Regions from separate parts of the Lysinibacillus sp. BNK-21 genome, predicted to be linked through region 2. Evidence: riboswitches for the same ligand, from Rfam matches in the RefSeq annotation. Region 2 holds a riboswitch; the other holds the start of a gene.
What was found. Region 2 has a riboswitch for FMN ahead of ribE (riboflavin synthase). Riboswitches for the same ligand answer to the same signal wherever they lie in the genome.

Region 1 (3,571 bases), 250 kb from region 2:
CATTATCTGGATTCTTAGAGGGGATAGGCTCTTATTTTCAATGCGGTGAAGTGCTGAGTGACAACACCTCTTCATAAAGAGTAATGAACTCCTTTACTTTATTTGAAAACCTTTACTAAAAAGATTGAGATTTTTTGGGTTGGTGTGGAAGGCTTCTTGACTCCCGTGGGTTAACGAGACAGGTGAGCCCCTACACGGAGGAAGCTGCTAGCACTCGCCCACAGGAAAGCAAGTAGCCTTCAATAGAAATCCATTTCTACCTTTCTATTGGCTGTTATGTTTTTAACACTAAGAGAAGGTATTTTTCCTATGGCAGAATATACCTTTTCTTTAATACTGCAGTAGCATATTAACAAACACAACTAGAATGATAATCGGTACAACAACTAGCATTAACATACGATATGTCGAATAATAGCCTTGTCCCATTTGACTACCCGTTAGCAATTCTCTCTTCACAAAATCTTTATCCACTACATAGGCAATAAAAATAGCAATGAATAAATTCCCTAGCGGAAGCATGATATTCGACACTAAAAAATCGGTTGCATCAAAGATACTTTTCTCAAAAATCATTATATCCGATAAAACACTCGAAGAAAGTGCTGCTGGAATAGCTGCAATAAATACGACTATACCAAGTAAAAGTGTCCACATTGGACGGGATTTCTGACTATGCTCCATAAATGCCGCGACGATAATCTCATATAAACTAAATGATGACGTTAATGTAGCAAATAAAAATAGCAATAAAAACATGGCTAAAAACACTTCACCAAATGGCATTTGACTAAATGCTGTTGGTAGCACCATAAATAGCAAACCTGGACCCGCTGCTGGCTCTAAATCAAAGGCGAACACAACAGGGAAAATCGCTAAACCTGCTAAAAATGAAACAAGCACAGTTAACAGCACTACAGAACCCGCTGAATTCGGAAGACTGACATCTTTTTTTAGATAAGAGCTATATGTAACTAAACAAGAAAAGCCTACTGCTAACCCAAAGAACGATTGCCCTAGGGCTTCTAATAATGCCTTACCCGTAATATTCGAGAAATCAGGCCATAAGAAGAATTTTACCCCTTCCATTGCCCCATCTAATGTAACTGCACGCACAACAAGGACAATGAACATTATGAAAAGTAACGGCATCATCCATTTATTGGCCTTTTCAATCCCATTTTGTACACCTAATGAAATCACAAGTACGTTGGCTAATGTAAACAACACTAGACCAACTAGCGTAATCCAAGGCGTGCCTATAATTTTTCCAAATAATTCAGTTGGATCTACTGCTGGATCAATTACCGCGCCAGCTACACCTAGCCCGCTATAAATAAAGATCCAACCTCCAACTACGCTATAAAAAGTTAATAATAAAAAACAGCCTAGCACGCCCATTCGACCAATCCAAGCCCAGCCTGGCTTAGTTGGAGCAATTTTTTTATACGCTGTTACAGCCTCGGATTGTGTACCACGTCCTAAAACATACTCGGACAATAACATCGGTAGTCCTATTAACAAGGTAAATAACACAAAGATAAGGAAAAATGCTCCTCCACCACTTTGTCCTGTTACATAGGGAAGTTTCCAAATTGCCCCTAGTCCGATCGCCGCACCAGCTGATGCTAAAATAAAACCTAATTTACTAGACCATTGTCCTTTTTTTCCACTCATCTCTTCAAACTCCTCAAACATTCTAAACTCTTCTCTATTTTACATGAAAATATAGCTTTCGACTAGGTTATAATTATAAAGTACTAGTTAGCTTTTTTACCCCATTACTTTTTTCTATATTTATCCGTTAGTTTTGCCTTTCTATTCTTCACACCTTTCCCTATCCATCATTCCTTCCAACAAAAAACCTCAGGTATGTTCACCCGAGGTTAGTAAAAATTATTTTGTTATATAGATAGAACGCTGGCGGTCGATCCACTTGCGCATAGTTGTAAATAAAAACGCCATAATAGCCGTTAATAAAATACCTTTCACAATGTTAAATGGTAAAATCCCAGCGATAATCATTTTATAAAGTGAGTCACCTACAACAGGTTCCATTCCTAAGAAGTATGTGTACATCGGTAAAAATACTGCGTAGTTTAAAATACTCATCCCTACTGCCATTACGACTGTTCCAGTCGCTAAACCTCCAACAAGACCAGCAATTGTTTTAAAGCGATTAAAAATAAGGCTTACAGGCAAAATAAATAAAATACCTGTTGCAAAGTTGGCAATATGACCTACTGGCACACCTGTTGGCGTTCCAGAGAAAATCCAATCCAATACATTTTTAAATAATTCTACTAAAATACCAGCTACAGGCCCCATTGTGATGGCTGCTATTAATGCAGGCATATCACTAAAGTCGACTTCCAAGAATGCTGGGAATGGTGGAATTGGGAAATTAAAAAGCATTAATAAAAACGAAATACTGCTCAGCATGCCAATCGTAATAAACGATTGAAGTTTAACATTTTTCTTCATAGAAAACTCTCTCCTCTTTGCTGATTCAATCTCGCAAGAAGAAAGGTGACGATCTTTCAATTGTTAGCACGAAAAAAACCCTTATGCATAAAGAGCACAAGGGAGAAAGGCATGACGAATAGGCGTCAATTTAAACTATTTTTGAGCACTGTTTAAAAAGCCATACAAAAAAAGCGCTCGGTCATAGTTTATTTCATAACAATGAATGACGATCGTACCTCCATCTTCTCCCATCCAGACTTTAACTGTCGGCCTCGGAATCACACCAAGTCAGCCATGCAAATAAATTTGCACAGGTCGCGGGCTGAAGAGCGAAGCATAAACCATTCGAGTTAATGGAAACATTAACGGTTCACCACTCTATTACCGCCGGTCGGGATTTTCACCCTGCCCCGAAGATGAATCATATTATTTTATACTACAACCTTACTATAATTAATTATTAAGAAAAAGTAAATAGTTCTGCTTAAAAAATTCCGATTAGATTTGTAAGTATTGTAAAAATGGAGCATTCCATGTTACAGGAATGCTCCATTTTTGATTTTGACTAAGGCATATATTGTTTATTTGGCCCCACAGGCTTTGGCAAATACGTTTTTAAATCGAATCCTTCCCAGCTTTCTTGGACCACATTATCCAAGCGTAATTGTTGGTCAAAGCTAGCAGCAGTTAACATCATAGCTTCAATCAATTGGGTAGCGCGAATTGGCTCCATCGATGCTAAATCTAAGGGAATATCGAATGTTACGACTACACCTTCTGCTTCCTCTTTCACGGTATATGTTACATTTTCAGGAACCACTGTTACATAAACATCATCATTTTTGTTTTTCATTAGTGTAAGTGCCTCTGTAACATTAGCAAATGTTTGACGGAAATCTGGTGACAGATATTCTGCCCCACTACCATCTTGGTATAAATAATAATTAAAATGCTTGGCGTTTGTTAATGACATAGCTTGACTTGGCTCACCCTCCTGAGAAAACTCATAAGGTGTGCCATCTTCATTTTGAATCTCAACTTCCGTATATTCAGAATCCGAGAAGGTATCCTCTAAAGTCCCTTTGTACTCATTAACGGTAGCTGA
Region 2 (3,571 bases):
CATTCTTTGTATCGTTAGCGCACGCTCAAAGGCGCTAATCCCTGTCGTTGTTTCTACATGATCGATACTTACCGTAAATGCGGTTTGATGGTTATCTGTATTGTGCTGAACCATTGGATATAAATCTAGCTTTTGTGCAAGCTGCTGCGAAATCGGCGTACAAATTAAACCTCTACCATTGGTTGCCATAAAGTTGATTGTTGCTGGTGTGATGAATTCAGCGAGTGCCAGAAGATCTCCTTCATTTTCTCGATCCTCATCATCAACCACCACAATCATATTGCCCTGCCTTAAATCCTCTATGGCTTCTTCAATTGAATGTAGCACGATGATCAACTCCTATTCTGTGATTTAAAAACCATGTTGTGCTAAATAATCTCTTGTAATAGCTGGCGTTGTTTGCCCCTTTTTTAATTGCCCTATAATGTATTTTCCAACTAAATCGGTTTCGATATTAACGATTGCTCCAACCCTCTTCATACCTAAAACGGTTTCTTTGTAAGTATGAGGAATAAGTGAAATTGTGACACTCTTGGCTTCAACATGAAAAAGGGTTAAGCTTGTGCCATCAATTGTTATGGAACCCTTTGGAATACAAAAGTTGGTTAGTTCCTCTGACATTTCGATATCAATATAAACGGCGTTTGCTACTGGACGTTTTCGCAAAATTTTGCCGACTCCATCAACATGACCAGCAACAAAATGGCCACCAAATCGTCCATTAGCAGGCATGGCACGCTCCAAATTAACAGAATCGCCTATTGCCAGCTGCTGTAGATTTGTTGCTTTGACTGTTTCAGGCATAACATCCATCGTAAGCTGCTGTTGTGTGAAATTTGTCACCGTTAAACAAACTCCATTGACCGCTATACTGTCACCAAGCTTGACATCCTCCGTTATCTTGGCTGATTGAACCGTAATTTTCATACTGTCCCGATCGCTTTGCACGGCTTTTATGATACCAATATCCTCTACAAGTCCTGTAAACATTCCATCACCTACTCTACTTTATTAGCACTTCTATCCTTAACTTTTAAAGTTGATCCACCTGTTTTTGTGCCTTATCCTTCTCCCTTCTCTCGTTAGCAATAAAAAATAAAAACCCCTTTACATCAAAGGGGTTTTGGGAGTATAAGACATCAACAAATAAGCCTATTTGAAAACAATTTTTTCATAGACTGTCATCTCACTCGTTCTTCTCCCATCCAGACTATCACTGTCGGTTTTGGATTTGCACCAAATCAGCTTGCGCTCACGGACTTTGAATTGCTTCATCACCGCCGATTGGGAATTTCACCCTACCCCGAAGAACATCTTCTATTCGATTGTGGCTAAATAAAAAAACTTCCCACAAGATGATTGGGAAGTTTTGTAATAAATGCATAGTCAAATAAACCTTCTAAATTAGAATCAATTTAAAAAGTTCGCATTTTTACCCTTCTCCCATCCAGACTGTAACTGTCGGTTTTGGATTTGCACCAAATCAGCTTGCGCTCACGGACTTTGAATTGCTTCATCACCGCCGATCGGGAATTTCACCCTACCCCGAAGAATATTTTTATTTAGCTAATCTTACGATAACACTATTTTATTATATTATCCATCCTTCTTTTTAAATTTTTTTCGAAGCATAAATTTTAAACAGCTTTGACTCGACTTGAAAAATGTAAAAGATGTTATTAAAATGATGACATTTAACCTGTTTATGGAACTTCTTAATCAAAAAAACGTTCCTTTACAAGTGACTATTCAGTCTAGCAGTTTGGAGGTCATTTACTTGACATTTTTTAAAAATATACCTTTTAAACAAGCTATTTTCTATGCCCTATTAGCACTCTGTTGTGGGGTTTCGATCGTTTTCGTACATCATAACGAACAATTTTATGATCGACCGATAGCGGAAATAACGCAAGTGGATGTAACAGCATCAGAACCGATGACAGATATGTATGAAAATGAGGATTTTTTGTTTACACAGGAGATTATGGCCATTATCAAAAATGGTCAGCATAAGGGGCAATCCATTCATTTGACGAATGACTATTCTTCGTCTGGTGCTTTTGATCAAGAATACCATGTAGGCAATGAAATCTTTGTCACGCTAGATGATCGCACAACACAATCTGTTTTAACAGGAACCATTCTCGATTTAAAACGAGATCAAACCATGGTAATGATTGCATGGATTTTTATTTTTGCCCTACTTATTGTAGGTAAAAGACAAGGCTTATTTTCTATCATTAGTTTGAGTGTCAATGCTGTGATTTTATCATTCGCATTAGATCTTTATGTGAAGCATGGGGGCGTAAGCCTGTTATTAGTCAGCGGCATTTGCGCCCTGCTATTTACGATTATTTCGCTACTACTTATTAGTGGATTGCATACAAAAACATATGTAGCCATCGTGTCCACACTTTTAGGCACTGTTATAGCGCTTATCATAAGCTCTATTGTAATGTGGTTGACAGGTGAAAATGGTCTTCGTTATGAAGAAATGCAATTTTTAACACGTCCTTATCGTACTGTCTTTATGGCAGGTTTATTTATTGGCTCACTTGGGGCAGTAATGGATGTTTCTATTACAATGGCTTCCTCAATTTTTGCTTTATACGAGCAAGATCCTACAATCTCTGTCAAGGCTCTGAAATCTTCGGGACATGAAATCGGTAAAGATATTATGGGTACCATTACAAGTATCTTATTCTTTGCCTACCTTTGCGGCTCCATACCTATGATTATTCTCTATTTAAAAAATTCTTCCACATTAGGGCTTACATTGTCCTTAAATCTTTCTTTAGAATTAGCCCGTGCCTTAGCAGGGGGTATTGGTGTTGTCCTTACGATTCCTATCAGTCAGTATACCGCTATATTTTTCATTAATCGAAAGAGGGTTCAAGGATGAATGTTGTCGTCTTATTAGCAGTTATATTATTCGTGTTAATGGTACTTGTCGGCGGTAGACAGGGGATACGCTCATTTCTTTCTTTATTCCTAAACTTTGGTGTGCTCTTTGTCACCATTTTTTTAATGACAAACCCTAAAAATAGCCCCATCATCTTGACGTTTATTGCCTGTACGGTCATTAGCTGTATTAGTCTTTTCTATATCAATAAAACAAACAGTAAAACCATTACAGCCTTTATCTCGACGATGGTGACGATAGGTGTGTTACTACTCTTTATTACCTTTGTAACGGAAAAGTCGATGATCCAAGGGTTTGGCGAAGAATCAACTGAAGAAATCAGCATCTTTTCTCTCTACATTGGTGTTAATTTTGTGCAGATTGGTGCATCAGTCATCATTATGAGTACGATAGGTGCCATTATGGATGTAGCCATTTCCATCGCTACCTCTATGCATGAGATTTTTTATCGCAATCCTTCGATTAGTAGAAAAAAATTATTTACAGCTGGCTTAAGCATAGGAAGAGATATATTAGGAACCGATACCAATACGTTATTTTTTGCTTTCTTTGGTGGCTATTTAAGCTTATTAATCTGGTTCAAGGACCTCTCCTATTCGATTGGGGAAATTGTTAACTCCAAGGTTTTTAGTGCCGAAATGACAACCA

Region 1: linked by a shared signal. The riboswitch ahead of ACMGGO_RS16470 (ECF transporter S component) and the one ahead of ribE (riboflavin synthase) in region 2 are both predicted to bind FMN.

Annotation. Positions count from the first base shown of each region.
Region 1 is NZ_JBLQTS010000001.1:3,206,191-3,209,761, forward strand. It holds gene ACMGGO_RS16465 (sodium-dependent transporter) at 331-1,677, opposite strand; gene ACMGGO_RS16470 (ECF transporter S component) at 1,897-2,484, opposite strand; FMN riboswitch at 2,703-2,888, opposite strand; gene ACMGGO_RS16475 (RNA polymerase subunit sigma) at 3,032-3,571, opposite strand, start outside.
Region 2 is NZ_JBLQTS010000001.1:2,952,574-2,956,144, forward strand. It holds gene ribB (3,4-dihydroxy-2-butanone-4-phosphate synthase) at 1-327, opposite strand, end outside; gene ribE (riboflavin synthase) at 352-990, opposite strand; FMN riboswitch at 1,190-1,315, opposite strand; FMN riboswitch at 1,432-1,557, opposite strand; gene ACMGGO_RS15190 (YibE/F family protein) at 1,778-2,902, shown strand; gene ACMGGO_RS15195 (YibE/F family protein) at 2,899-3,571, shown strand, end outside.